3 regions of the Megasphaera stantonii genome follow, and region 3 is predicted to be linked to each of the others. Evidence: riboswitches for the same ligand, from Rfam matches in the RefSeq annotation. Region 3 holds a riboswitch; each other region holds the start of a gene.
The links. Region 3 has a riboswitch for FMN ahead of DKB62_RS11835 (FGGY-family carbohydrate kinase). Riboswitches for the same ligand answer to the same signal wherever they lie in the genome.
Positions count from the first base shown of each region.

Region 1 (9,960 bases), 230 kb from region 3:
AAAATATAAAATGGAAGACCGGGACCGCCGGTTTTACACGGAATTAGTATACGGCACGCTGCGGTATATCAATTACTTAGACTGGATCGTATCAAAAATCAGCACGCGCAAGCTCAATAAGCTCGATCCCCTGTGTCTGGCCATCGTCCGCTTAGGCTTGTACCAGATATTCGGCATGACCAAGGTGCCCGAGTCGGCGGCATGCAACGAATCGGTCAAGCTGGCGACGCGCCTCGGCAATAAAGGCATGGCCGGTTTCGTCAATGCTATGCTGCGCAGCAGCCTTCGCCGCCGGCAAGAATTTTCTATTCCGACGATGGAAGAAGATCCGCTGCTGCATCTGACGCTGACGTATCATCAGCAGGATTGGCTGGTAAAAGCGTGGATTAAAGAGTACGGCCTGGCTGAAACAGAAGCGCTGTGCCGGTATTTCGACAGCATACCGGTCCTTTGCCTGCGGACAAATACGGCTCGCGTCAGCCGCGACGAGCTCATTGCCCAACTGGCGGAAGAGGGAATTCAGGCTGAAAAAGCAGCCTATGCGCCTGAAGGCGTATATTTGCCGGAAATCCCTAACATCGGCAGCGTCAAAGCCCTGAAAAAAGGGCTGGCTATCATTCAGGACGAGCCGTCTCAGCTCGTCGCCCATGTGCTGGATCCTCAGCCTCACGAGCTCATTTTCGACGTCTGCGCCGCGCCGGGAGGAAAGACGACGCACATCGCCGCCCTGGGCGGACCGACCTGTACGGTCTACGGCGGAGATATTTACGAGCATAAGCTGCGCCTCATCGAAAGCAACGCCAAGCATCTGGGCTTGGCCAACGTGCGCACGATTTTGCAGAACGCCTGCACTATCGGCCAGTCCTACGCCGGCCGTGCCGACCGGGTACTCGTCGATGCGCCGTGCTCCGGCCTGGGCGTGCTGCGCCATAAAATCGACTTGCGGTGGCGCAAGAAGCCCAGCGACTTACGGACTCTGCCGGTACTGCAGAAGCGCATCCTGGACAGCGCATCCCAATGCGTCAAGCCCGGCGGCGTCCTCGTGTACAGCACCTGCACGATGCACGATGAAGAAAATATCCAGATTGTACGGCAATTTTTGCAGGATCACGGCGACTTCCACCTGGAAAACGCTGCAGATTTCTGCCGCCTGCCGAATCACGACGGGCCGTGCATCCAGCTGCTGCCGCAGCGCGACCACCTGGACGGCTTTTTCATCGCCCGCATGAGAAGAGGAGAGTAACATGGCCGATATATTCGATATGACCAAAACAGAGCTGCAGGAGTTCCTTGTAACCCGGGGCATGAAAAAATTCCGGGCAGACCAAATCTTCCATTACATCTATAAGCAGCATATTTTTTCCTGGGACGACATGGTCCTGCTGCCCAAGGGCGACAGGGAGAAGCTAAAGGCCGATCTGCCCATCTGTTTCCCCGAAATCCTGTCTAAGCTGGAGTCGCCGGACGGTCAGACGGTCAAGCTGCTTTTGAGCCTGCACGACGGCAACACCGTCGAAACAGTCCTCATGATGCACGACTACGGCAATTCTATCTGCTTGTCGTCGCAAGTGGGCTGCGCCGTAAACTGCGCCTTCTGCGCTTCGGCTAAAAACGGCTTCGTCCGCAATTTGACAGCCGGCGAAATGGTAGCTCAGCTCATGGCATTCCGCAAATACGTAACGCCGGAGCTTCACTCTATCGTCATCATGGGGACGGGCGAGCCCCTGCTGAACTATGACAACGTCGTCCGTTTTATGAAGATGATCCATGAAAAGGACACGCTGTATCTGGGATACCGCAACATGGCCCTGTCGACGTCGGGCATCGTGCCGCGCATGTACGACCTGGCCGACGAAGGCATCCCTATTACGCTGGCCGTGTCGCTCCACGCGCCGAACGACGAGCTGCGCCGCCGCATCATGCCGATTACGGACACCTATCCCGTCGCCGACGTGCTGAAGGCGGCAGACCATTATTTTCAGAAAACAGGCCGCAAGGTGACTTTTGAATACATCCTGATACAGGGCGTAAACTGCAGCACGGCCTGCGCCCGCGAGCTCGCAGAGCTGTTCGGCGGCAAAAATATCCTGATTAACGCCATTCCCATAAACGATAATTACGACGTCGGCCTGTATCGTCCGTCAGCAGGAGAAATCAATTCCTTTATTGCGTATTTGCAGAAACGCGGCATAAACGTCACGCTGCGCCGCGAAATGGGAAGCCAGATCCAGGCCGCCTGCGGGCAGCTGCGTATCAAGCGTGAAAACATTTGACATGTCCTAGGGAATATGATATGAATTATGTGTATGTAATAACAACGCACCGCGAGAGGACGTGAGACTTTGGGCACATACGGCGAATCACGAATCGGTCTGGTGCGCAAGGTAAATGAAGATTCTTTTTATATAAGCCGCGAACGAAACGTCTTGGCCGTCGCCGACGGCATGGGCGGGTACGTCGGCGGCGAAATAGCCAGCAAGACGGCCGTAGAAGCCATCGCCTATTATTTTAAGAACTTTACCTTTGCCGCGCCGGTACAACTGGAAAAAGCCATTCAATACGCAAATTCCTGCATTATCAGCAAGACGATGATCGACCCGTCGCTGGAAGGCATGGGAACGACCATATCCCTCGTAACCCTGGCTAAGCAGCACGCCTTTTGGGGCCACGTCGGCGACAGCCGCATTTACTTGTGCCGCGGCGGCCGGCTGCAGCAAATCTCCGTAGATCATACGATCGTCCAGGAGCTGCTGGAACGTCATAAAATCACGTCAGAAGAGCTGCAGAACCATCCGCAGCGCCACGTCCTGACCCGCGCCGTCGGCGTCGATAAGACGCTGCTCGTAGACAGCGGGGCCTTCGCCGTAGAGAGGGGAGACCGGATACTCATTTGCTCTGACGGCCTGACGTCGTTTTTGGATGAGCAGGTCCTGCGCGACGCCGTCGGCGATTACAGCCGCAGTGAACGCGATATTATCAACGATCTTTTTGCCCAGGTATACGATAACGGCGCAAAAGACAATGTTACTGCAATTTTAACAACCATATAATCGGGATTGACTACTATGAAAGTGGTGGAGAATCTAAAAATGATTGGTCATATATTAGACAACAGATACAAGATATTGGAGGAAGTAGGCACCGGCGGCATGGCCGTCGTCTACAAGGCCCAGGATATTTTGCTGGATCGTATTGTCGCCGTCAAGATCCTTCTCGCAAAATACGGAGACGACCACGATTTCGTCGTCCGGTTCCGTCAGGAAGCGCAGGCGGCGGCCAAGCTGTCCCATCCCAATATCGTAAATATATATGATGTTGGTTATGACGAAAATGTGCATTACATCGTCATGGAATACGTCCGCGGCGAAACGCTGAAGGAATATATTGAAAAGCACGGCCATCTGCCGATCAATACGTCCATACAGATTACCTTCGATATCGGCGAGGCTTTGGAAAATGCCCATAAAAACGGCATCGTCCACTGCGACATCAAGCCCCATAACATCCTGGTGACTGAAACGGGACGCATCAAAGTCGCCGACTTTGGCATCGCCAGAGCTATAAATTCCAGCGCGACCAACAAGGATGACCACGCCGTGCTGGGCTCCGTCCATTATTTTTCGCCGGAACAGGCCAGCGGCGGCCCCGTAGACGAACGGACGGATATCTATTCCTTGGGCGTCGTCATGTACGAGATGATGACCGGCGTCGTGCCCTTCGAAGGCGAGACGGCAATCAGCGTCGCCCTGCAGCACGTGCAGGATGATATTCCCTTGCCGACGAAGTATAACCGCCGCATTCCCCGACTGGTGGAACAGTGTATTTTAAAGGCCATGGCCAAGAATCCCGACGACCGGTTCCAGTCGATTGCCGAAATGATGTCGGAGCTTCGCCTGTCCCAGGGATTTGTCAATACCAATAAAGGGGCTATGCCGATTATCAAAAATAATTTTGCGACCCAGAAGATTCCGCCGCTGAAATCGCCGGAAGAGGAGCAGAAGAAAAATATCTTTTCCCGCATGCTCGATTCCATCAGCAGCCATTCGAAAAAATCCATTATCATCGGCATGCTCGGCGTCTTTGTCGTCGCGTTTATGTGGGCTTTCTTTTCCTTCGGCAATTTCTGGAGCACTCAGGATATTACCGTTCCCGACGTAACAGGCAAGCAGGTGGAAATCGCCAAGGAAATACTGTCCAAGGAACACCTCAACGTTTCGGTCAACGAAATAGAAAGCGATGAAGTGCCTGTCGGCGAGGTCATTACCCAGACGCCGTCGGGAGGGGCCGTCGTCAAGGAAAACCGGACTATTTACCTGACCGTCAGCAAGGGCAATCAAGGCTCGGAAGTCCTCATGCCCGACCTGCGGGACCTGACGCTGGATGAAGCGAAGAAAAAGCTGTCTGAAATCGGCCTGACCATCGGCTCCGTCCATTACGCCGAAAGCGAAAAATATGAAAACGGCAAGATCATCAGCCAGAGCCCGGCCTCGCCGCGCAAAGTAGCGAAGGGCTCGTCGGTCGACGTCATTATCTGCCGCAAGGCCGAAAAGAAGAATGACGCTAAAAACGGACAGGATGCGCCGACCGTCAGCGGCATGACCTTGGATACGGCCATGAAGACCTTGGAAAACGCCGGATATATCGTCGGCAACGTGACCAATCTGGATGCGTCCAAGGACAACGCCCTGGCTAAGGTTGTCAAACAAAGTCCGCGCAGCGGCAACGTCGTCGATTTGACTGTCGAATACGGCGCAGCGGCGGCTGTTCCCGACGGCAGCGCCAATAATCAGGAACCGGCCGGCACGCCTCATTACGGCACGGTGAATATCAGCGTTCCTTCCGGCGCGTCGAGTCAGCACGTGCAGATCGTCGTGACGGACGACAACGGCACCCGTGTCGTCTATGACAAGAACCAGTCCGGCGGCGACAGCATTACTAAAAATATCAGCGGCGTAGGCAAGACCCGCGTCAAGGTATATATCAACAATTCGTTAGTACAGGATCAGTACATTTAATTGAAGGAGGATCATGACTACAGGCCGCGTTATAAAAAATTACAACGGATATTACTACGTAGATATCGGCGCCGGACAGCTCGTCGAATGCCGTCGCCGGGGAAAGGTCAAGGCGAAAATACTCGTCGGAGATGAGCTGGAAATTACGGAATTAGGCGGCGGAAAGGGCGTTGTCGAAAAGCAGCTGCCGCGGCGGAACAGCCTCCGCCGCCCGGCCGTAGCCAACATCGATCAGATGTTTGTCATCATGGCGGCGCAATCGCCGGACCCCAATCAGTTTCTCGTCGACAAGCTGCTCATGACCTGCGAATACGGCGGCGTTCATCCGAAGCTGTGCTTTAACAAGTGCGATTTAGACCGTGAAACAGCGGAAGCTTATAAAGCCTTTTATGAAACCTGCGGCTATGATGTCTATCTTGTGTCTGCCGTTACCGGCGAAGGGCTGGACGCCATCAAGGCTTTGCTTCCTCATAAGATGACCGTATTTGCCGGGCCGTCCGGCGTCGGGAAGTCGAGCCTGCTGTCTCAGATTTTAGGGCGGGACCTGTCTGTCGGCTCGGTCAGCGAAAAAATCAAGCGGGGCCGCCATACGACGAGGCATTCGGAAATCATGCAGCTGGAAGGCGATACGTATGTCATCGATACGCCGGGATTCAGCTCGCTGGAATTCGAGCACCTCGACAAAGGGGAGGTCTTCGCCTTATTTCCCGACATGACGCCTTACGGCGGACACTGCCGCTTTTCGTCGTGCCTCCACTTGTCGGAGCCGGACTGCCCCGTAAAGGATGCCGTTGCCGAAGGCAAGATACAGAAAGAACGGTATGAAACGTACTGCAAAATCGTCAATTCTATTCTCGAAAGGAACCGATAGGTATGATACACATTTGTCCTTCTATTTTGTCCGCCGATTTTTCCCGGCTGGCTGAAGAAATTAAAGACGTAGAATCAAAGGGAGCAGACTGCATCCATCTCGACATGATGGACGGCCATTTCGTGCCGAACCTGACGTTCGGCGTGCCGATCATCGCCGCCTTGCGGAAGCACGTTTCCATTCCCTTCGACGCCCATTTGATGGTCGAACATCCCGACGTATACGTAGACGGCCTGGCAAAAGCCGGCGTGCAGTACGTTACAGTCCATCAGGAAGCGTGTCCTCACCTGGACAGCACGCTGCAGCATATCCGCAGCGCCGGCATGAAGTGCGGCGTCGCCTTGAATCCGGCTACGCCTGTATCGTCTTTATCCTGCGTGGCGGCGCAGCTCGATATGATCCTCATCATGAGCGTCAATCCCGGCTTCGGCGGTCAGAAATTCATTCCCTATTCGCTGGATAAAATCCGCGAAGCCAGGGCGCTGCTCGATTCCGTCGGCAACACGGAAGCCGTCGTAGAAGTAGACGGCGGCGTCAACGCCGATACAGTACAGTCCGTCAAGGAAGCCGGCGCTACCTTCCTCGTCGCCGGCAGCGCCGTATTTGGAGCGGCAGACCGGGCTGCAGCCATCGCCGCGCTGCGGTAAGAAGTCTGTACTTGTATTTCTATCCCTTATGTGCTAAAATCATAGGTGGATATGAATAATAGTCTTTGGGGCAAGGTGAGAAAGGGCAGCTTTCAATTCCTGACCGGCGGTATAGTCCGCTAGCCTGGCGTAAGCGGGGCTGAACCGATGCGATTTCGGTACCGACAGTATAGTCTGGATGGGAAAAGACGACATTTCGTTTATTTTTGTTGTGCGCAAAAGGCTATTGGGTTTCCATACCCGTAGCCTTTTTATTTTTTATAATAAAATCTATCAGGAAAGGAATGACAGATTTGGAACCGGTAGATTATATGAGAAAAGCCCTGGAGCTGGCAAAGCTGGCTTTAGGGTATACAACGCCGAATCCGGCCGTCGGCTGCGTCATCGTAAAAGACGGCGAAATCGTCGGCACGGGCTATCATCGCCAGGCCGGCACGCCCCATGCGGAAGTATGGGCCCTGCGCGAAGCCGGCGACAAGGCGAAGGGCGCGACGGTATACGTTACGCTGGAACCCTGCGCGCATTACGGGCGGACGCCGCCCTGCGCCCGCACGCTCGTGGAAAAGGGAGTCGGCAAGGTCGTCATCGCCATGCTGGATCCCAACCCTCTCGTAGCGGGAAAGGGAGCGGCCATTCTCCGGCAGGCCGGCATACCTGTCGAAATCGGGCTGCTTTCCAAGGAAGCCGCTCAGCTGAACGAAGTATTCATTAAAAATATGATGGTGCAGAAGCCGTTTATCGCCGTCAAAATAGCGCAGAGCCTCGACGGCTGCATCGCCTCGCGGACGGGAAAATCCCAGTGGATTACAAATCAATGGGCCCGCAATTACGGCCACTACCTGCGCTCTATCTACGACGGCATCCTCGTCGGCATCAACACGGTCAAGCTCGACAATCCGCTGCTGACCTGCCGCATCCGCCGCGAAGCCCATGACGAGCCTCACCAGCCGGTACGCATCATCATGGATTCGCAGGGCCACATTCCTCTCAATTCCCTCGTCCTGACGGATAAGACGTCGCCGACCATCGTCGTGACGACGTCCCTCTGCCCGGTAGAAAAGATGAGAGAATTGAAAAACATGGGCGTCACCGTCCTGCTGGCTCCGCTGAACAAGGATCGTCACATCGATTTGCCGGCCGCTCTGGACTTACTGTACAAGCAGGGCCTGCAGAGCATCCTCGTCGAAGGGGGCAGCAAAATTCAGGGGACCTTCTTCGACCACAAGCTCGTCGATAAGATATACGCCTTTATCGGCGACAAAGTCATCGGCGGCGAACAGGCCCTGTCGTCTGTCGGCGGCCATGGCGTCGATTCCCTCGACGAGTGCCTGCCCCTGTCTTACGATTCGGTCGAGCTGCACGACGGCAATATTTTGATTACAGCGTATAATACGAACAGGGAGGGAGCTTATGTTCACTGGCATCATTGAGGAATTGGGCACCGTCGGCCAGATGGACCGCCGTCCCGACTCGATAAAGCTGACGATTCAGGCCCGTAAGGTACTGGAAGGGACGCAGCTCGGCGACAGCATCGCCGTCAACGGCGTCTGCCTGACGGTGACCTCCATGACGGATTCGTCCTTCACGGCCGACGTCATGCACGAAACGATGCGCCGTTCGTCCCTGAGCGACATCAAGAGCGGCTCGAAGGTCAATTTGGAACGGGCTATGCAGGTCGGCGGCAGGCTGGGCGGCCACATCGTCAGCGGCCATATCGACGGCGTCGGCCATATCGCCCGCATCGCCGCCGACGGCATCGCCCGGGTCATTACGATTTCCATTCCCAAGGACATGGAGCCGTTCATCGTCGAAAAAGGCTCTATAGCCATCGACGGCATCAGCCTGACCGTCGTTTCCGTAGGCAACAGCCAATTTTCCGTTTCCATCATTCCCCATACGATGGCCAATACGACGCTCATCGACAAGCATCCCGGCGCCGTCGTCAATTTGGAAACCGACGTAATTGGGAAATATGTCCATAGTTTTACAACAGCCCATACGGGCAAACGTTCCGGCATCACAATGGAAACGCTGTTGGAAAATGGATTTTAAAATACTATTTCAGAATAGGAGAGTGTTCTACTATGGCACACATTAAAGAAGGTCAATTAATTGGTTCTGGTTCTAAGTTTGGTATCGTCGTAGCGCGTTTCAACGAATTTATCTGCAGCAAGCTCCTCGGCGGCGCATACGACGCCCTCCATCGTCACGGCGTAAGCGACGACGACATCACGACGGCCTGGGTTCCCGGCTCCTTTGAAATTCCCCTCATCGCCCAGAAAATGGCCGAATCGGGCAAATACGACGCCGTCATCTGCCTCGGCGCAGTTATCCGCGGCGCGACGAGCCACTACGACCTGGTCTGCAATGAAGCAGCCAAGGGCATTGCTCAGGCGTCCCTGAAGACGGGCGTGCCTATCATGTTCGGCGTCATTACGACGGAAAATATCGAACAGGCTATCGAACGGGCCGGCACGAAAGCGGGCAACAAGGGCTTCGACGTAGCGACAGCGGCTATCGAAATGGTCAACCTCATAAAAGAACTGTAAGAAAACGCAAGAGGCTGATGCCGAAGAATTTCTTCGCGCACCAGCCTCTTTTATACGCTGTATGCAGTTATTCTGCCGCAGGCTCCGTATCGGGCTCGTCTTTCGTCGTAAAGCCGATGATCCGCCGCGGCTTGTCCGTATCGTCGGTCCGATTGACGGCGACGAGAAGCAGGTTCAGCTGAGATAAGTGCTGAACCAATTCGACGTGAGAGCCGTCAGATAGTTCGCCATAGAAGACGATCATGTTCGGGTCCCAAAAGCCTACGTCCTGAATGCTGAAGGTAATGTTGCCGGCCGATACGAGGCGGCCGCCGGCCTGCATGTCGTCGGGCATGTCCGATTCAAAATTGTTGATGAGCGCGACGATGCGCCGGTACATATCCGAAGCCAGGTAGGGCGTTTCCGGATCTTCGTCTTCCGCCGTATCCAGCGGCGCCGACGGCGGAATGATCAGGAGATCCCGGCCGTCTGCCGCCGTATATTCCTTCTTTTCGTCTGCCATAGTAATGCCCCCTTTTTCCGTTTCTTATATACATAATTCCATGCGGAAGGGAGAAATCCTGCCGGCACGGCGAAAGAGTCCGGCAGCGGGCAGTACAGTTTTTCCGACCTGCCAAATTAGTAGTGAAAAATACTCGCAGGTGTAGTATAATTAGATTCAGATTTTATGTAGAAAGGATATCAGAACAGGATGCATATTGAAGACCAGATCGTCCATTATACATCAGACGAGTTAATTCGCGTTTCTATCGCCCAGACGCGCCGCATAACCGAAACGGCGCGGCAGCGGCATCATTTGTCGCCTGTGGCCTGCGCCGCCTTGGGCCGGGCCATGACGGGAGCGCTCCTCCTGGCCGGAGACTATAAAAATCATGAAG
Region 1 is NZ_CP029462.1:86,809-96,768, forward strand. It holds gene rsmB (16S rRNA (cytosine(967)-C(5))-methyltransferase RsmB) at 1-1,243, shown strand, start outside; gene rlmN (dual-specificity RNA methyltransferase RlmN) at 1,245-2,273, shown strand; gene DKB62_RS00410 (Stp1/IreP family PP2C-type Ser/Thr phosphatase) at 2,343-3,050, shown strand; gene pknB (Stk1 family PASTA domain-containing Ser/Thr kinase) at 3,090-5,015, shown strand; gene rsgA (ribosome small subunit-dependent GTPase A) at 5,029-5,886, shown strand; gene rpe (ribulose-phosphate 3-epimerase) at 5,889-6,533, shown strand; FMN riboswitch at 6,591-6,727, shown strand; gene ribD (bifunctional diaminohydroxyphosphoribosylaminopyrimidine deaminase/5-amino-6-(5-phosphoribosylamino)uracil reductase RibD) at 6,827-7,963, shown strand; gene DKB62_RS00435 (riboflavin synthase) at 7,944-8,585, shown strand; gene ribH (6,7-dimethyl-8-ribityllumazine synthase) at 8,618-9,082, shown strand; gene DKB62_RS00445 (DUF6173 family protein) at 9,150-9,584, opposite strand; gene hslO (Hsp33 family molecular chaperone HslO) at 9,774-9,960, shown strand, end outside.
Region 1: it holds a riboswitch for FMN, as region 3 does, so the genes downstream of both, ribD (bifunctional diaminohydroxyphosphoribosylaminopyrimidine deaminase/5-amino-6-(5-phosphoribosylamino)uracil reductase RibD) here and DKB62_RS11835 (FGGY-family carbohydrate kinase) in region 3, are expected to answer to the same signal.

Region 2 (9,960 bases), 490 kb from region 3:
GCGGCGATTCGAGTCAAAATTGTTGTGCTGGCGGAATTCATGTCTTGGACGGAACTCTTTCTTTTCCGGAGCCGGCTGGGTCTGTTTAATAGACAGGCCGATTTTTCCCTTATCGTCGACAGACAAAACTTTGACGTTTACTTTGTCCTGAACTTTCAAGAAATCGTGCACATCTTTTACATACTCATTAGCAACTTCAGAAATGTGGACCAAGCCCACCTTCTTGTCAGGAAGCTCTACAAAAGCGCCAAATTTTGTAATCCCTGTCACGGTGCCTTCCAATACACTGCCTACTTCGATTGTCATGTTACCTTATATTCCTCCTTGTATGCTTCAGCTTTGCTGATAACACGTATAACGCTATTATACTCATAAACGGCGAAAAATTCAATCGCAAAATAATGTAAATTCCTAAGGCGGAACGCCTCGTCAGCGCCTGTAGGGGATTTCTCCCGGCTCGGCCAGTCCGAACTGTTCCCGCGCCTGTTTTTCTACGGCATCGGGGGAAATAAGCTGTTCTTTCCGGTCCTTCAGCCGCTGGTTTTCTTCCGTCAAGGCCTGCTCCTGCTGCAGCGTCCGCTTCATGTCCTCGTGGATCTGCCACATCTGATACATGCGCAGGCACAGGAAGACTCCTCCGACCAGCAGTATGAGAAGGACGATGCCCTTGTACAGCGTCATCCCCTTCTTTTTTTTCGTACGCCGCCGGCGCACCGTCCCGGTACGTCGGAGCCGCCCATCCCGTTTTTCCGTCATGATTCTGCTCCTTTAATATAGGCACTGCAACACGCATGCTATAAGTATACCTTCATTTTCACTTAAGATAAAGTTTTTTCTCGATTTAATACGGCCCACTTTCGCAAACGCCGCTGATATTATATAATAGAACGTAAACTATGAAGAAACAGAGGTCTTTGCTCATGAGATATGAACCGATTACTCCTGAAATTTTAAAAAAACTGCAGGCTGCCGTCGGCCCTAAAAACGTCACGACAGATCCGGATAAAATGCAGCCCTACTCCCACGACGAAGTGACCGACCCGGCGTACCACCACATGCCCGAAGCCGTCGTCTTTGCCGAAACGGCCGAGCAGGTCGCCGCTGTCGTCCAGCTGGCCAACGACTATCATTTTCCCGTCGTGCCCCGCGGGGCCGGTACAGGGCTAGCCTGCGGCGCCGTGCCTATTTACGGCGGCATCGTCCTGTCCCTGGAAAAAATGAACCGCATTCTGGAAATTAACGAAGACGCCTTATACGCCGTCGTAGAACCGGGCGTCCGCACGTCGGACCTGCAGGACGCAGCCGAAGCCAAGGGTCTGTTCTACGCCGGCGACCCCTGCAGCGGCGACTCCTGCTTTATCGGCGGCAATATCGCCACCAACGCCGGCGGCAACCGGGCTGTCAAATACGGTACGACGCGCCATCAGGTATACGACGTGGAAATCGTCAATCCGACGGGCCGCATCGTCCAGCTCGGCGCACGCCTGCAGAAGCAATCGACAGGCTACTGCCTCGAGCAGCTGGTCATCGGCTCGGAAGGCACGCTGGGCATCATCACCAAGGCGACGGTCAAGCTCCTGCCGAAGCCTAAATACGCCCTCGATCTGCTGGCCGTTTTCGATTCGCCGGAACAAGCCATCGGCGCCGTCGGAGCCATTTTAAAGCAAGGCATCGTCCCGACCTGCGTCGAATACATGGACAATATTACGATCCGATCGGTAGAAAAATATCTCCATGAAAAGCTGCAGGGCAGCGATTCGGGCAATTACCTCATCGTCGAAGTCGAAGGCATCCATGACGACGACCTGGACGACAAGGCCGTCGCCTTAGACGAGCTCTGCACGCAACACGGCGCGTCGTCGGTCCTCGTCGCCGACCACAATAAAATCTGGCAGGCCCGCAAGGCCTTTGCCGAGGCAGTCCGCGCCGAAAGTCTCATCGTCAGCAAAGAAGACGTCGTCGTCCCCGTCGACCAGGAACCGCTCCTGCTGGCGGAAATTCTCCGCCTGGCCGGCAAATACGGCCTGATCACCCGCATTGCCAGCCACGCCGGCGACGGCAACATCCATCTCAACATCTTAAAGCCCGACGATACGCCCTACGAAGACTGGGCCCGCCGGGTCGAACAAAACCAGCAGGAGCTGTACGCCTTCATCTACGCCCACGGCGGCCGCTTATCGGGCGAGCACGGCATCGGCTTTAAGCGGAAGCATTTGATGGAAGAATTTACCAATCCCGACGAGCTGGCCATGATGAAAGCTATCAAAAAAGCCCTGGACCCCAACAATATCCTCAATCCGGGCAAAATATTCGACATAGAATAGGCCTGTCCCAGCCCGGCCGGCCGCGGCGGCTCTTGCCAAGGATAGCCATTCTGTGTATAATGATTCATGTAGTCATATATCTTCAGGGCAGGGTGAAATTCCCGATCGGCGGTATAGTCCGCGAACGCTACGGCGTAGGAGCCATGTGCTCGTGATTTGGTGCGATTCCAAAACCGACAGTATAGTCTGGATGGAAGAAGATACGATGGAGCTGCCTCCGCGCAGCTTGTGTTGTGTTGACCAAAAAGCCCTGACGCTGCTGGACAGACCGTCAGGGCTTTATCATATTCAGGAGGTTTTATTGTGGCAAAGGAAAACAGAAAATTCAATACCGTAGAAGAAGCAATCGAAGAATTGCAAGCCGGGCATATCATCATCGTCACCGACGACCCGGATAGAGAAAATGAAGGCGACTTTATCTGCGCCGCCCAGTACTGCACGACAGAAAACATGAACTTTATGGCAACGCACGGCAAGGGCCTCATCTGCATGCCCATGAGCATTGAATACGCCCGCAAGCTCGGCTTGCCGCCGATGGTAAGCGACAATATGGACAATCACGAAACGGCCTTCACCGTCTCCATCGACCACGTCGATACGACGACGGGCATTTCCGCCGTAGAACGGGCGCTGACGGCCCGCAAATGCACGGAAGAAACGGCCCGTCCCGAAGACTTCCGCCGTCCCGGCCATAACTTCCCCTTAATCGCCAAGCGCGGCGGAGTCCTGGCCCGCAACGGCCATACGGAAGCGACGGTCGACCTCATGCGCCTCGCCGGCCTGAAGCAAGTCGGCTTGTGCTGCGAAATCATGGCCGACGACGGCACGATGATGCAGACGCCGCAGCTATGGGAATTGGCCGACAAGTACAATTTAAAATTCATCACCATTCACGACCTGCAGAACTACTGCCGCCGTCACGACAAGCACGTCGTCCGCGAAGCCGTCGCTAAGATGCCGACGAAATTCGGCGAATTCAAAATTTACGGCTACGTCAACGACCTGACGGGCGAACACCACGTCGCCCTCGTCAAAGGCGACATCGGCGACGGTAAAAACCTGCTCTGCCGCGTCCACTCCGAATGCCTGACCGGCGACGTATTCGGCTCGTGCCGCTGCGACTGCGGCGAACAGCTGGCCGCTGCCATGACCCAGATCAACGCCGAAGGCCGGGGCATTCTCCTCTACATGCGCCAGGAAGGCCGGGGCATCGGCCTCATCAACAAGCTGAAGGCCTACGTCCTCCAGGAACAGGGCTATGACACCGTAGAAGCCAATGAAAAGCTGGGCTTTGCGCCAGACCTGCGCGAATATTGGATTGGCGCTCAGATTCTGCAGGATTTAGGAGCCAAAGAACTGCGCCTGCTGACGAACAACCCGGAAAAAATCTACGGCCTCGAAGGCTTCGGCGTAGAAATCGTAGAACGCGTGCCGATTGAAATGAAACCCCAGGAATTCGACGAATTCTATTTGGAAACGAAAAAGCATAAGATGGGACATATTCTTCCCCACCTGCGCTGATACAGCGTAATTATCTAAGAAAAAGAGCAGCATGCAGATTCTGAATAACCATCGGAATTCTGCTGCTGCTCTTTTTGGCTTATACCTGCGGTTCTTTCAAAATAAATTTATCTTTGTAATAGTCAATCAGCCCATCTTTTTTCATCCGGCTCAGCTCTGCCGACATGGCGCTCCGGTCGACAGAGAGAAAATCGGCCAGCTGCTGCCGGTTAAAGGGCAGCGTAAACGACGAAGATTCCTGCCGCAGCGCTTCTTCCGACAAATAGAACATGAGCTTCTGCCGCGTCGACCGTTGTGACATATACCGTATTTTCTGCGTAAGCTGCATATTGCGCCGTGCCATGATAGCCAGAAGATTCAAAGCCACACGTTCCTGCGCTTTCGTTAAAACCTGGCCTGCATGAATAATGCTGTTTACGTTGATGAACATAACTTCCGTATCGTCTAAGGCAACAACATCTACTGTCGACTTTACATCAGAAAGACACGCAAAGGCTTCGCCAAATAAACTGCCGGGGCGAACTTGGGATAAGATGTTGCGGTTGCCCCAGTAATCTTCCTGCAGGATGTGCACCGTGCCGGATAAGACAATGCCGATTTGCTCAATTGTATCTCCTGCATAGAAAATAAAATTCCCTTTTTTGTATTTCTTTTTATATATGTCCATCGCATCCAGTAGTTTGCCAATATCTTCTGTCCCGATGTGAGCAAACAACTCAGAATGTTGAATGACTGGTAAAAAATATTGCAATTTCATTCACCTCGTTGCAAAAACAACAGATTTTTCCTGCCCTGTATAGTATACTTTCACCATAAGGCAGCACACTACATGCCCATGCTATTTACGTATATAAAACCACTGGAGGAATACATTATGATTAGAAGAATTATTCAAATTGATGAAGAAAAATGCAATGGCTGCGGTGCCTGCGCAGCAGCCTGCCACGAAGGGGCCATCGCCATGGTAGACGGAAAAGCACGCCTCATGCGCGACGATTACTGTGACGGACTAGGCGACTGCCTGCCCCACTGCCCGACGAACGCCATTACCTTTGTAGAGCGCGAAGCCGCTCCCTATGACGAAGCCGCCGTAAAGGCTAATATGAAAGCCAATGGTCTGAAACATACTGGCGGATGTCCCGGCAGCCAGTCCCGCGTACTTTCTCACGGCTGCCCCGGACAGGCAGCCATGTCTCTTCAGACGACTGCCGCCGAACTTCCCAACACGCCGGCAGTCGCACAATCGCAGCTGCGCCAATGGCCCGTACAAATCAAACTCGTACCGATCAAAGCAGACTATTTCGACGGAGCCCATCTGCTCATCGCAGCGGACTGCACGGCCTATGCTTACGCCCGGTTCCATGAAGATTTCATTCGCAATAAAATTACGATTGTCGGCTGCCCTAAGCTGGACAGTATTGACTATTCCGAAAAATTGACTGAAATCATCAAACAAAATGATATCAAAGATGTCACCATTGTCCGCATGGAGGTTCCCTGCTGCGGCGGCTTGGAAATGGCTGCCAAAAAAGCACTCCAGCAAAGCGGAAAATTCATTCCCTGGCAGGTAAAGACCATTACGATTGACGGCCGCATCAAGGAAGATTAATGTCCTGGCCTAAAACGATTCCCCATCTTTCATATTGTAAAAAAAGAAGCTTATCTTTCATAGGATAAGCTTCTTTTTTATGGAGAGAAAATTCGTACCGTCTTATACGTTCCATTCTTCTTTCAGCGTAGACAAGCACATAAAGGTCTGAGACGACGAAACCGTCGGGATTTCGTTTAGCTCTTCCATAAGGAATTTTTCTAAATCATCAGGAGTTTTTACCAGCACTTTCAATAGGTAATCAAAGGCCCCCACAACGTGATGACACTCCAAGACCTGAGGGAACTGAACGACCTTTTCCCGGAATTCTTCGACGTCGCCGGACCGTTCCATATTAACCATAATAAAAGCCGTGACGTTGTATCCCGTCTTACGGCGGCTGATTTTTGCGCCATATCCTTCAATGATACCGGCGTGTTCCATTTTTCTGATTCGTTCTGCTACAGCCGGTATGGACAAACCGACAACTTTGCTGATTTCCGTAGCAGAAGCTTTTCCGTTTCGCTTCAAAATTGTCAAAATTTTGTCATCAATGTGATCCATATGTCGTTACCATCCTCTACAAATATTTATAGTTATATTATCTTACATTTTGAAGAAAAAGTAAATATTATTCAAGAAAATACTTCCGTTCCGCTTAAAATTTTACATGTAGGGGATAGTTATTCAGCTATACGAAAGTCGGCGTTCATGTCGGAAAAACGGCTGCGGAACCCGTCGGTCATGTAAATCGTTCCATCGTTTCCCGTAATTTCGCATTCTACGCCGTCCATGCCGTCGATAAAGGCCAGTCCCTTCTGTGGGCCTAACACAAAGACGACCGTCGTCAAGATATCGCTGAGCATTCCCGCATGCTCTACGTCTCCGTCGATGACGATAGAGTCGCTCATGACGCCCGAATCGGCTGGATATCCCGTGACGGGATCAAAAATATGGTGATACCGCTTTCCATCCTGAATGAAGTACCGTTCGTAATCGCCAGACGTCGACAAGGCCTGGTTTTCTATGCTCACGATGCCAAGGTATTCGCCGTTCGTATCCGAACGGGGGTGCTTCATACCGATGTTCCAGGCTTTGCCCTTGCTCGTCTTGCCGACGGCGTACATAGAGCTGGCGCCCATGTTTATCAGTCCGCTTTCAATATGATGGGCTTCGTAAATCTTGCGGACCTCATCGACGGCATAGCCTTTGGCGACGCCGCCCAGGTCGATGGACATACCGGCCTTGGCCAGCATGACGCTGTGGTCTTCCGGACGAAGGAGGATATCCTTATAGTTAACGCGCTGCATCGCTTCGGCCAGCTCTCCCGCTTCCGGAACGTGCTGATGTTCCGTCCCAATCTGCCAGAGATTGGTAATAATGCCGACGGTAATATCCCACTCGCCGCTGCTCCGTTCTGAAAAGCCCTTGGCAAAGGAAATCATCTCGTATACCGCCGGGTCTACCTGCACGTAATGGGAGCCGGCGGCAGCGTTGATCTTGCTCACGTCGCTGTCGGGATTTTGCGAGCTCGCCAGGGCGTCCAGCCGCGCGATGCGGGCAAAGCTTTCATCTACGGCTTCCTGTGCTTCTTTCCCAGTCGCTCGCAGAGAAACGGTCGTATCCATGGCAATACCGCTCCTATCATAAGAAGACTCCGGATGCAGAGAGCATCCGGAGCAACTCATCACGACCAGGAAAGCGGCAGTAAGAATATATCTTGCCCTGCGTTTCCAGTTCATCATATTAACCTATCTTTTCTTCTGCTTTTACGTCAGCCAGCAAGGAAGCAATCGCCTTCGTCGGGCATTTTGCTACGCACGTAGCTTCTTCGCAGTTATGGCAGATTTCCGGATTGACGACAGCCAAATGGTCGACAACCTTAACGCCGCCTTCATGAGCGCAGTTCTTCACGCACAGACCGCAGCCGATACAAGCAGCCGAGCAGTCCTTACGAGCTACAGCGCCCATTTCCTTGGACGAGCAGCTGACGGAAACCTTCGCGCTGATCGGCAGCAATTCAATGACGTGGTTCGGACAAATGCTGGCGCATTTACCGCAGCCGGTGCACAGCTGCTTATTAACCTTCGGAAGACCGTCTTCGCCCATGGTCATAGCGCCGAAGGGGCAGGCCTTTACGCAGTTGCCGAAACCGAGACAGCCGTATTTGCAGAATTTCGGACCCTGCTGTACGATTTTAGCGGCAGCGCAGTCATGAACGCCTTTGTATTCATAGGCCAATTTCGCGATGCCGTTGCCGCCGCGGCAGCGGATGTGAGCGTATTTCGGTTCCGTAGCTTCGGCAACCTTACCGGTCAGCTGGGCGACGATAGCTGCAACTTCAGCTTTACCGGGAACGCAAAGGTTAGGCGGAACATCGGGATCAAGAACGACAGCTTCTGCGTATTTAGCGCAGCCAGGGAATCCGCAGGCGCCGCACTGGCCTTTCGGCAATGCTTCTTCAACTTCGCCGATAAGCGGATTTTCTTCCATGGCGAACTTCTTATCTGCAAATGCAAGGACAAAGCCGAACACTACGCCGATGCAAGTCAGAATAACGACTGCCATGATTGCAATCTCAGTGTAATTCATAATAAATATTCCAACTCCTTTGCGTAATTAAATCATACCGGAGAAACCAAGGAAGGCCAACGAAAGCATACCGGCAACGATGAAGGCAATCGGAGTGCCTTTGAGCGAATGGGGTACGTCGGCGAAATCCAGTTTTTCACGGGCGCTGGCCATGAGGACGAGGGCGAGCGCAAAGCCTAAGCCGGAACCAATAGCAAATACGAGGTTTTCGAGGAAGTCGTAGTTGCTGGTAATGCTGATAACCGGTACGGACAATACGATACAGTTCGTAGCGATCAGCATGAGGTAAATGCCCCACATGTTATACAGCGTCGGGGACATCTTTTTAATGACGATTTCCAACAGCTGTACGAAGCTTGCGATCAAGATAACGAAAGAAATCGTACGAAGGAACGTCAGATCAAACGGAACTAATACATAGTTGTACAAAAGCCAAGCGAGAACCGTACTCATCGTCAAGACGGATGTTACGGCAAAGCCCATGCCTACAGAAGCGTTGAGGTTTTTGGATACGCCGAAGAAGATACATAGGCCGAGGAACTTCGTCAATACGAAGTTATTGATCAATACAGCGCCGACAAACAGCGTAAAGTATTCGCCCATTATCCTTCACTCCCTTTCAGTTGTCTTGCTCTTTCGCGGGATTCATTCCAGATCTTAATGCCGGCCATCATGAAGCCGATGAGCATGAATGCTCCAGGCGGCAGAGCCAAAATCAGAGCAGGCTGGTATTCCGGCCCGAACATCGGAGTGCCGAGCAGCGTACCGTTGCCGAAGAGTTCACGAACGACGGAAATGCAGATCATAGCGATGGTAAAGCCGACGCCCATGCCCATGCCGTCGAGGAAGGAAACGACGATGCCGTTCTTCGAAGCAATCGATTCAGCGCGTGCCAGGATGATAGCAAATACGACGACCAAGTCGAGGTATACGCCGAGGGCCTGGTACAAGTCCGGAGCAAACGCCTGAAGGAACAGCTGTACGCACGTTACGATCGTAGCGATACAGGTAATGTATACAGGTACGCGGACCTTTTTGTTAATGGTCTTACGAATAATAGATACGACTACGTTGTTGGACGTAATAACAAACCATACTGTCAAACCCATGGTCAAACCGTTTACTACGCTCGTCGTAACGGCAAGGCCCGGGCACAAGCTCAAGGCTAATACGAAATACGGGTTTTCTTCAATAATGCCTCTGCTAAATACTTTCCAAAGACTCATTATTTATTGCCTCCCTTCGTTGCGCCGGCAGCGGGCTGGGAAGAAGCGCTCTGGCCGCTCAAAGCAGCTGCTTTTTCAATCGCTTCTTTTACGCCTGCAGAGAAAGCGCGGGAAGAAATCGTAGCACCGGTCAAAGCCTGAATTTTATTCGGCTGATTCGGTTCTTTCGTTACTTCCAGGCCGTCGATTTTCTTGCCTTTGAACTGATCTTTAAACGGAGATTTCGCGCCTTTGTCGCCCAGGCCCGGCGTTTCGTTTGCAGCAAGAACGGTGTAATCGATAACGGTGCCGTCGGCAGATACAGCCGTCAGCATTTTAATCGGGCCGCCGTATCCTTTCGGAGCCGTCGGAATGATGTAAGCTACAGTTTTGCCGCCTTTTTCAGCGATAAACGTATCAGCTTCGCCCTGTACGGGAACGAATTTATCAGCGTCCGCAACCAAGGCTTTCATGGAATCCTGTTTCATCTGTTCTGCTTTGTCGGCTGCAATCGGGCCGGTGATGAAGAAGACGACGCCGATGATGCAACCCGAAACTAAACAGGTCAGAATAAGATTCAATGCAACCTTAATGATGCTGTTTCCATGATTGTCTGTCATGTTATTTTGCCCCCTTTGTTTTAACTTCACCAAAGACGGTCGGTTTTACAAGGCGGTCGATAAGCGGCGTCAATGCGTTCATCAGGAGGATGGAATAGCAAACGCCTTCA
Region 2 is NZ_CP029462.1:2,015,260-2,025,219, reverse strand. It holds gene DKB62_RS09450 (S1 domain-containing RNA-binding protein) at 1-306, opposite strand, end outside; gene DKB62_RS09445 (FtsB family cell division protein) at 430-756, opposite strand; gene DKB62_RS09440 (FAD-binding oxidoreductase) at 921-2,324, shown strand; FMN riboswitch at 2,399-2,530, shown strand; gene DKB62_RS09435 (bifunctional 3,4-dihydroxy-2-butanone-4-phosphate synthase/GTP cyclohydrolase II) at 2,628-3,845, shown strand; gene DKB62_RS09430 (Crp/Fnr family transcriptional regulator) at 3,925-4,512, opposite strand; gene DKB62_RS09425 (ATP-binding protein) at 4,720-5,454, shown strand; gene DKB62_RS09420 (Lrp/AsnC family transcriptional regulator) at 5,557-5,997, opposite strand; gene DKB62_RS09415 (FAD:protein FMN transferase) at 6,117-7,061, opposite strand; gene rnfB (RnfABCDGE type electron transport complex subunit B) at 7,180-8,025, opposite strand; gene DKB62_RS09405 (electron transport complex protein RnfA) at 8,053-8,628, opposite strand; gene rsxE (electron transport complex subunit RsxE) at 8,628-9,251, opposite strand; gene DKB62_RS09395 (RnfABCDGE type electron transport complex subunit G) at 9,251-9,850, opposite strand; gene DKB62_RS09390 (RnfABCDGE type electron transport complex subunit D) at 9,852-9,960, opposite strand, start outside.
Region 2: it holds a riboswitch for FMN, as region 3 does, so the genes downstream of both, DKB62_RS09435 (bifunctional 3,4-dihydroxy-2-butanone-4-phosphate synthase/GTP cyclohydrolase II) here and DKB62_RS11835 (FGGY-family carbohydrate kinase) in region 3, are expected to answer to the same signal.

Region 3 (9,960 bases):
AATGGGCTACGTCGCAGAAGGGGCAGTACGATTCGTCGCGGTGGACCGTATCGGGCTTCGTTTTCCCTATGTCTAAATTGTATTCAAGAATATGGTGCAATGGATTCTGTTCCATAGTGTGTGCTCCTTTTTTATTCATTATATATTGTAGCATACGGACTGCCTTTTTTAAACATGATGCGATATAATTATAGATACAGCTTTTCCGGCGACGGGGAAGCTGCGAAAGGATGGTAGATATATGAAGGATAACGATATGAAGGATGGGGCCTTGTGGTCGCCGGTGCTGCTGCAATGGTTCGACGCCTACGGGCGGGACCTGCCGTGGCGGCGCGACGTGCCGCGGGACCCGTATAAGGTATGGGTGTCGGAAATCATGCTGCAGCAGACGAAGGTCGAAGCGGTGCGGCCCTATTACGACAGCTGGATGGACCGCTTTCCCGATATTCCCACGCTGGCGGCGGCCTCGCAGGACGACGTGCTGCGCCAATGGCAGGGGTTGGGGTACTACTCGCGGGCCCGCAATCTCCACGAGGCCGTGCGCGAGGTTGCAGCAGCCTACGGCGGCAAGGTGCCGAAGAATAAGAAGGATATACTGGCCTTGAAGGGCGTAGGAGACTACACGGCCGGGGCGATCCTGAGCATCGCCTACGGCGAGGCTGAGGCCGCCGTAGACGGCAATGTCCTGCGGGTCTTCGCCCGACTATACAATATAGACGGCAACATCTTGTCGGGGCCGGTGAAAAAGGAAATTACGGCCTTGGTGCAGGCTCAGATTCCCCAAGGCCGGGCCGGGGCGTTCAACGAAGCGCTGATGGATTTCGGGGCCATGATCTGCATTCCCAAGCATCCCCGCTGCGGCGAATGCCCCTTGGCCGATATATGCATGGCGAAGCGGGCCGGCCGGGAGCAGGAGCTGCCCGTGCGCATCGTAAAGAAAAAGGTGCCGACAGAGCCGGTGACGGTCGTCGTCGTAGAGGACAATGGACGCTGGCTCATCCACCGCCGGCCGCCGCAGGGCTTGCTGGCGTCGATGTGGGAGTTTCCCAACGGGACGGACGGCTTGGACGGCGTACGGCAGCTGACGGCCAGTGCAGGCGTCATGATTGACGTCGATGACCAGCCGGTAGGAACGCTGAAGCATGTGTTTTCTCATAAAATATGGCAGATGACCATATACGAAGGCCGCCAGATCGGCGGAGAGATTGCAGAAAAGGAGGATTGGCAGTGGCTGCCGCGGCGCGACGTGACGTCGGTCCCCTGGGCGGGGCCTCACGGTAAAATCACTGCGATGGCGAGATGAAGGGACCCTTTTTTATCAATTTCATGATCATCATGTCGTGCATCTGCGTATGCTCCGCCGTGCTGTGGAACTACATCTACCGCCGCAGCCGCTGGCTGGCGCTGGTCGTCTTCGTGGCGGCAGCGACGGTTATTGCCGGCGCAGGCCTGTCTTACTACGGGCGAGTGTTTCCGGCTGTGCAGGGAACTGTCGAGGGGATGCTCCTCATGTACGGATCCTTGGGGGCTATCAGCTGGTTTTTCCTGTTTTTCCTGGCCTTTCCCGTCTTGGTCGTCGCCTCTGCCGCTGTCTTTATCGAGCGGCGTCTGCGGCGGTGGAAGCAGAAACGGCGCGGCGTGACGACTATGCCGCCTGTACCGCCGGAGAAGGGGCGGGGGATTACGCGGCGTTCCTTCCTGCGCGGCGTCGCGGCGGTCATCCCCGTGGCGGCGGCCGGCACGAGCGTATTGGGGAATTTCGTTGGCGAGAGCTATCTGGCCGTAACACGTCACGACTTGCACTATCCTGACCTGCCGGACTACCTCGACGGCTATAAAATCGGCCAGATTTCCGACGTTCACCTGGGGCTGTTCGTCAGTCCCGAGCGGCTCCGCGAGGCTTTGGAGGCGCTGGCGGCGGAGGGGGTAAGCCGCGTGGAAATTACGGGCGACCTTATCGATGAGCTGTCTCTCCTGCCGCAGTGCGGCGACGTGCTGCGGGAGATGGCGGCGAAATTTCCCGACGGCATAGATTACTGCTACGGCAATCACGAGTATTACCGCGGCCTTGAGGCGATTACGGCCTTGCTGGAAACGACACCGGTACGCATTTTGCGCAACAGCGCCGTAGAGGCGTCGGCCGGGCGGGGAGAGGGCTTGGCCGAACGGTCCGGCCAGGATGCCGCTCCCTTTTACGTTGCCGGCGTAGACTACAGCTTTGCCCGCGGCGACGAAGCCTTTACGGCCCAGCGGCGGGAGTACGTGGCTCAGGCTTTGGACGGCGTGCCCGAGTCGGCCTTCGTCGTCATGCTGGCGCATCATTCCGATTTCATCGACGAAGGCTTTGAACGGCGCATTCCCTTGACGATGTGCGGCCACACCCACGGCGCCCAGTTCGCCCTTATCGGGCCTGTCGTCGAGTCCGTCGGCTTCAAGTACCTGCGCGGCATGTACCGCCAGGGCGGCTCATACGGCTACGTCAACCGCGGCACGGGCCATTGGCTGCCCTTCCGGGTATTCTGCTCCCGCGAGGCGACGGTCTTTACCCTGCATAAAGGATAAACAGGAGGAAACAACAGATACGTATGATGATACAAAAAGCGATTTTACATATATTGGATTTCAATACGAACATGTGCATCTTGTCGCAGAAGGACCTCGATTTCAGCAGCGACGTCGTGTACGAATACGTGGACAAGCGCATGAACCGCATCCTGCAGGACGCAGGCCAGCAGACGGGCGTATTTTACGCGACGAGTAATTATCAGGCCCTGCTGCAGCAGCTCATCGGTGGAGAAATCAGCTTCGACGAGTTCGCCTCGCAGACGGCGCGGCAGCTCTACGACATCTTGTCGCACTGCGACGGGCCGTCGTCGCTGGACGTCCTCGTCGTCGATTTCAATGACGACGCCGATGTGCGCTGCATCGGCGTGCTCCTGCTGGACAACAAGACGGCCTACACCCATCAGATATTGGACGACGACGGGGCGGTGTACAACAAGCTTATCAAGCATTACGCTATCCTGCCCGGCGCGTCTCAGAAGATAGAGGCCTACGCTCTCATACACTGCGGCGATTTCTCCATCCGCTTTGTCGACAAGAAGCGGCAGATGGACGGGGAAGACATCTATATCCTGCCGGAACGGCTCCTGCAGTGTACGTCGGTCATTTCGGCCAAGGACGCCGTCAAGCTGGTCAGCAAGATTGCTGCCAAGGTCGCCGAGGATCACGGCGGAAATACGGTAGAAGTCTTGTCGAAGGCTAAGAATTACCTTGTCGAAAACGCCGAGACGGCCGAAGCCTTTTCGCCGCAGGACTTGGGGGCAGAGGTATTCGCCGGTTCGCAGGCCATGCGGAATGAATTTGCCGCCCAGCTGGAAGAAGCCAAGCTGCCTGCCGACGTGCCTATCGCCAAGGCCTTTGCCGAACGGGCCGGCCGCAGCCACAAGATCAAGACCGACACGGGCATTGAAATCATTTTCCCGTCGGAATACATCGAAAACACGGACTATATCCAGTTTATCAATAATCCCGACGGCACCATTTCCATCGAATTGAAGAATATCGGAAAGATCATCAATAAATAAACGAGAGAGGGCTTTTTCCCGCAGAGGAGAAGGCCCTTTTTCCTTGCAGCAGCTCCAAGATTGAATTTTATGGGGAAAAATGATACGATTACGTATATATTTTAAGAATGGCCTTCAAGGTTCGAGGGATGTTTGCCGAAAGGGGAATGGGACATGGAACTGCGCGTGCTGAAGTATTTTTTAGTCGTTGCCAGAGAAGAGAATATTACGAAGGCGGCCAAGATGCTGCACATCACGCAGCCTACCTTGTCGCGCCAGCTCATGCAGATGGAGGAAGAGTTCGGCGTGTCCCTGTTCAAGCGCAGCAAGCACAGCATCATACTGACTGAGGAGGGCATGATACTGCGCCGCCGGGCCCAGGAGCTCGTCGACCTGGCCGAAAAGACGGCGAAGGAAGTGTCGCGGCAGGACGAGGTCATTTCCGGCGAAATCGCCATCGGCTGCGGCGAGACGAAGAATCTGGAGCCTATGGCCAAGGTCATGGCGGCCTTTCAGCAGGCCTATGGAGAGGTGCAGTTTACCTTGTATACGGGCATTGCCGACGACGTGAAGGAGCGCATCGAGCAGGGAACCCTCGATTTCGGACTACTCATTGAGCCCGTAGACGTGAGCAAGTACAGCTACCTGCGCATGCCTCTCAAGGACCGCTGGACCGTGCTGATGCGGCAGGATCATCCCATGGCGGCGAAGGAGGCCGTCGAGCCGCAGGATCTGGCGGGGCAGCGCCTCATCATGCCGGCCCGCTTGTCCGTAAAAAATCAGGTCGAAGCCTGGCTGGGGCGATGGCAGTCCGACGTGCGCCTGGCCGTGTACATGAATCTGTCGGCATACAACAAGATGGTCCTGACGGACAACGGCGTCGGCCTGGCCTTGGGGCTGGACTTCGACACGGTCTTGCCGGGCTTGTGCATGCGCCCTATGAAGCCGTTCATCGAAAACGGCAGCTACATGGTCTGGAAAAAGAACCAGTTCTTGTCGCCGCTGCTGGAACGGTTCATCGAGTTTACGGAAGTATATCTGCAGGAGCACTATGGAGCGCAGCGCGGTGAATAGGGCACCGGCGTCTGGACAAAGGCGTTTCACCGGGCGGGCTTTGCTTTTGCCGTCGTCTTACTTGTTTTTTCCATTCCATCGTAGTATGATATATATGTAAAAAATACATAATATATTTACATTAATATATTTAGTCTTTGAGGCAAGGTGAGAAAGGGAAATCCTTTCAGAGTCCTGACCGGCGGTGATAGTCCGCAACCTCCTGAGGGAGCTGACCCGGCGAAATTCCGGGACCGACAGTATAGTCTGGATGAGAAAAGACTTCGGGCGCGGCACAGGTGTGTTTGCCGTGCCGTTCTCAAGTGCGAAAAGGCTGGATGTATTCCGGCCTTTTTTTGATTTGCCGCAAGATAGAAGGGCAGGTAATGGATATGGAAAAGAAATATTATTTGGGATTTGACGCCGGGACGCAGAGCGTAAAGGTCGCCGTGTACAGCGAGGACATGGAATGCGTAGCTATGGATACGGCCAAGACGACGCTGTATTATCCTCACCCCGGCTGGGTGCAGATGGACGTAGACGAATATTACCGCCTCATCAAGCAGTGCATGGCGTCGTGCAGCCGCCAGCTGGAAGAGAAGGGGATTTCCCCAGCGGCAGTGCGGGCCATTATGGGCGACGGCATCATCTGCGGCATCGCCGGCGTCGACGCCGAAGGGAACGCCGTGACGCCGTACGTCAACTATCTGGACAGCCGCACGGCCGACGACGTAGAAGCGCTGAAAGAACTCAAGCTGGATATCTGGGCGGCCGAAACGGGCAACGCCGAGCCGAACGTCATGTTCCCGGCCATGTTTGCCCGCTGGTTCATGAAGCATATTCCGGCCTTTAACGAAAGGGGCGTCAAGTTCGTCCACAACTGCCCGTACGTCCTCATGCATCTGGCCGGATTGAAGGGCGAAGACGCCTTTATCGACTGGGGCGCCATGTCCGGCTGGGGCCTGGGCTACAACGTCGTGACCAAGGAGTGGTCGGACGAACAGCTGCGCATCCTGGGCATCGACAAGAAATACATGCCGCGCATCGTCAAGCCCTGGGATATTATTGGCCGTCTCTGCGAAGACGATGCTCTGGAAACGGGCTTCCCTGCCGGTATTCCCATCTGCGCCGGCGCCGGCGATACGATGGAATCCATGATGGGCAGCGGCATTCTGGAAGCGGGCAAGGCCGTCGACGTAGCCGGCACGTGCGCTATGTTCTGCGCCGCCACGGACGGCATCATTCCTGAATTGTCCGTACCGGGCAGCGGCCTCATCTTCAATTCGGGCACCTTGCCGGGAACGTATTTCTACTGGGGAATGGTGCGGACCGGCGGACTGGCCCTGCGCTGGTTCAAGGATTCGATTTGCCGCCGCGAAGACGACGACTACTATGCCGAGCTGGACGTGCTGGCAGCACGCCATCCGGCCGGCTGCGACGGGGCGATGTTCATCCCGTATCTGACAGGCGGCAACGGTGATTTCCCCCACGTGCGCGGGACCTTCACGGGCCTGACCCTCGACTCGGACCAGGGAGCGATGTGGCGCTGCGTCCTCGAAGGCATCGGCTACGACTACATGGAAGTTACCGACCGGTACCGGGCGGCAGGCATCGACTTGACGACCTTGACGATTACGGAAGGGGGCAGCCGCGACGATTTGTGGAACCAGATCAAGGCTGACATGCTGGACACGCAGGTATCAACGCTGCGCGTCGCCGGCGGCGCCGTGCCGACGAACTGCATTGTAGCGGCCTATGGAGCCGGCGACATTGCCGACCTCAAGCAGGCCCTCCAGCGGCAGCTCGCTGTCCACAAGACCTTTGGGCCGAACAAGGACAACACGGCCATGTACCGGCGGCAATACGAACAAAGACGCCGTATCTTGCAGGCCTTAAACGTCGGCGAAGGGCAAAAAAATGAATTGTGAAAAATTACATAATCTGGTATGACCAACGTTCATAATATAACGTAGTAAACGGCGCTTTTGGTATCGAATGATGAAATAAAAGTATTGGACATGGTTTATGTATTAAAAAAACGTATACATAATATGCAGTTTTTTGGAAAAATCGCGTTTTTTCGGTAGATTTTTTTGGAAAACGTGATATACTATGAGTGTAAGCAGTGAAACTTATTTTAATATCGCGCGTGAGTTTTTGAAAAGAACTCGTGAAAAAAATCACGCGAAATAAGGAGGAGTTTAACATGTTTTGTAAAAAGGTAATGGTTATTGGCGCAGGCACCATGGGTTCCGGTATCGCTCAGGTATTTGCTGTTAACGGTTGCGAAGTCGTTTTGAATGATATTAAAGACGAATTCATCGCCGGCGGCAAAGCTAAAATTGATAAAGCCTTGACGAAATTGGTCAGCAAGGAAAAAATGACGCAGGAAGAAAAAGACGCCGTAATGGGCCGCATTTCCGGTTTCGTTACCCGCACGGCCGACAACATGAAAGACATCGACCTCGTTGTTGAAGCTGCTATCGAAGATTTGAAAATCAAATCGGCTATCTTCAAAGAATTAGACGAACTCTGCCCGGAACACACGATCCTGGCCAGCAACACGTCCTCTTTGTCCATCACGCAGATCGGCGCAGCTACAAAACGTCCGGACAAAGTTATCGGCATGCACTTCTTCAACCCGGCTCCGGTCATGAAATTGATCGAACTCATCAACGGCATCGCTACTTCTGAAGATACGTTCGCAAAAATCAAAGAAGTATCCGAAGAAATCGGCAAATCCCCGGTTAAAGTTGCAGACTTCCCGGGCTTCGTAGGCAACCGCGTCGTTATCCCCATGATCAACGAAGCTATCCAGGCTTTGATGGAAGGCGTAGCATCCAAAGAAGATATCGACTCCGTATGCAAACTGGGCTTCAACCATCCGATGGGCCCCTTGGCTTTGAGCGACTTGATCGGCAACGACGTTGTCCTTCACATCATGGAAGTTCTCTATGAAGGCTTCGGCGATCCGAAATATCGTCCGTGCCCGCTCCTCAAAACGTACGTCAACGCTGGTTACCTCGGCCGCAAGACGGGCAAAGGCTTCTACGACTACACGAAATAATAGGCGAGCAGTACAAACACAACTCTATAAGCAAGCAATGTAAACTCAAGCGATTTATATTTGTCAGGCAGTGGGCGTGAGTATTCACGCCCCTTGTTTGCACGTCCTACGTGTGAATATATTATTTTGGGAGGGTTCTAATTATGGACTACAAAAACATTCTTTACTCGGCAGAAAACGGTATTGCAACGATTACGATCAATCGTCCGAAAGCTCTGAACGCCCTGAACACGGAAACGGTTTCGGAATTAAGAGACCTCGTCGGCAAAATCGCCGCTGATTCCGAAATTAAAGTCGTCGTTATCACGGGTTCCGGCAGCAAATCCTTCGTAGCCGGCGCAGATATCGTTGAAATGTCCACGAAGAATGCAGTTGAAGGTCGCGCATTCGGCAAAATCGGTCAGGATACGTTTACGGAAATCGAAAACATGCCGCAGCCGGTTATCGCTGCTATTAACGGCTTCGCTTTGGGCGGCGGCTGCGAACTGTCCTGCGCTTGCGACATCCGTTATGCTTCTGAAAACGCTAAATTCGGTCAGCCCGAAGTTGGCCTCGGCATTACGCCGGGCTTCGGCGGCACGCAGCGTCTGCCCCGTGTCGTTGGCCGCGGCTACGGCAAAGAACTGATTTTCACGGCTGGCATGATCGACGCTCAGGAAGCATATCGTATCGGCCTCGTAAACAAAGTTGTTCCTCAGGAAGAACTGATGGATACCGTATATGCATTGGCTAAGAAGATCGCGAAAAACGCTCCGATCGCCGTACAGCTCTCCAAAGCAGCTATCAACCGCGGTATCAACTGCGACGTTATCACTGGTATTGCTTATGAAGACGAAGTATTCGGCCTTTGCTTCGCTACGGAAGACCAGAAAGAAGGCATGGGCGCTTTCGTTGAAAAACGTAAAGCTACGTTCACAGGCAAATAATATCCTTGATATTGCCATATGAATAAGAAAAAACCGTATCCTCGTCAGAGGGTACGGTTTTTTTGATAGGCGAATTAGTCTTTAAAATAGGGCTTGAACACGGAGCGGTTCGGCTCCTTACGGACCTTCTTTTCGCCGCTGCGGCGGAACGTTCCCGACGCGTTGTCGTTTTGCTTCCGCGGCGCGAAGTGACGGCGTTTCGTATTGCCGCTTCGATAGTCTCCGCTGCGTTCGCTTCGGTCGTTTCGTTCGGAACGGTCGTTCCGGTCGCTGCGGTCGTGACGATAGTCGCGGCGGCGGTTTTTGTCGCCGTAGGGACGGCGGGAGCGGTGGACGCGCAGGGGCGCTTCTTCCGTAATGTTGACCGGCGTCGTGTCCGGCTCCTTCGTGAGCAGCTTGATGGCTGCCGACAAGAGGGCGACGGAGTCGAAGTGGGTGAGAAGCTCTTCGGCGTTGGCCCGGTAGATGCTGTAGTTGTCGTCTTCTGTCGCGGCGACGAGACGGCGGATAGCCGCCTGCTGGGCTCCTTCCAGGGCTTCCGAGAAGGTCGGGGCCTTGCGGCGGGCGATGCGCCGTTTGATGAGCCGTTCGATGGCCCGCAGGTGGTCGATTTCGCGGGGAATGACGAAGGTCGTCGCTTCGCCGCTCTGGCCGGCCCGGCCTGTACGGCCGACACGGTGGACATAGCTTTCCGGGTCCTGGGGCAAATCGTAGTTGAATACGTGGGTGACGCCGCTGATGTCGAGGCCGCGGGCGGCGACGTCGGTGGCGACGAGGATATCGATGGTCTTTTCCCGGAACTGGCGGATGACCGTGTCCCGTTTAGCTTGGGTCAGGTCGCCGTGAATGCCTTCGGCGGAATAGCCGCGCTTTTTCAGGGCTTCGGACAGCTCGTCGACGCGGCGCTTGGTGCGGACGAAGATGATGGCCAAATCCGGCTCCTGCAGGTCGAGAAGGCGGCAGAGGATGTCGAACTTCTGGCGGTCCGGCACTTCGATGTAGGACTGCTCGATGAGGTCGATAGTTACTTCCTTGGCCTTCATGCGGACGATCTGCGGGTCGTGGAGGAAGGTTTCCGCCAGCTGCTGAATGGGCTTGGGCATGGTAGCCGAGAACAGCAGGGTCTGACGGGTGCTGGGCGTGGCGGCCATGATGAGGTTGATGTCTTCGATGAAGCCCATGTCCAGCATTTCGTCGGCTTCGTCAAGGACGATCGTCGAAATATGGCTCAGGCTGATGGTGCCGCGCTTCATGTGGTCGATGAGGCGGCCCGGCGTGGCGACGACGATCTGCGGCGATTTGCGCAGGCGGCGCAGCTGCCGTTCCATATCCTGACCGCCGTAAATCG
Region 3 is NZ_CP029462.1:2,508,244-2,518,203, forward strand. It holds gene DKB62_RS11810 (DUF4931 domain-containing protein) at 1-115, opposite strand, end outside; gene mutY (A/G-specific adenine glycosylase) at 242-1,303, shown strand; gene DKB62_RS11820 (metallophosphoesterase) at 1,327-2,562, shown strand; gene DKB62_RS11825 (nucleoid-associated protein) at 2,586-3,587, shown strand; gene DKB62_RS11830 (LysR family transcriptional regulator) at 3,741-4,640, shown strand; FMN riboswitch at 4,770-4,906, shown strand; gene DKB62_RS11835 (FGGY-family carbohydrate kinase) at 5,006-6,547, shown strand; gene DKB62_RS11840 (3-hydroxybutyryl-CoA dehydrogenase) at 6,826-7,686, shown strand; gene DKB62_RS11845 (short-chain-enoyl-CoA hydratase) at 7,830-8,612, shown strand; gene cshA (degradosome RNA helicase CshA) at 8,687-9,960, opposite strand, start outside.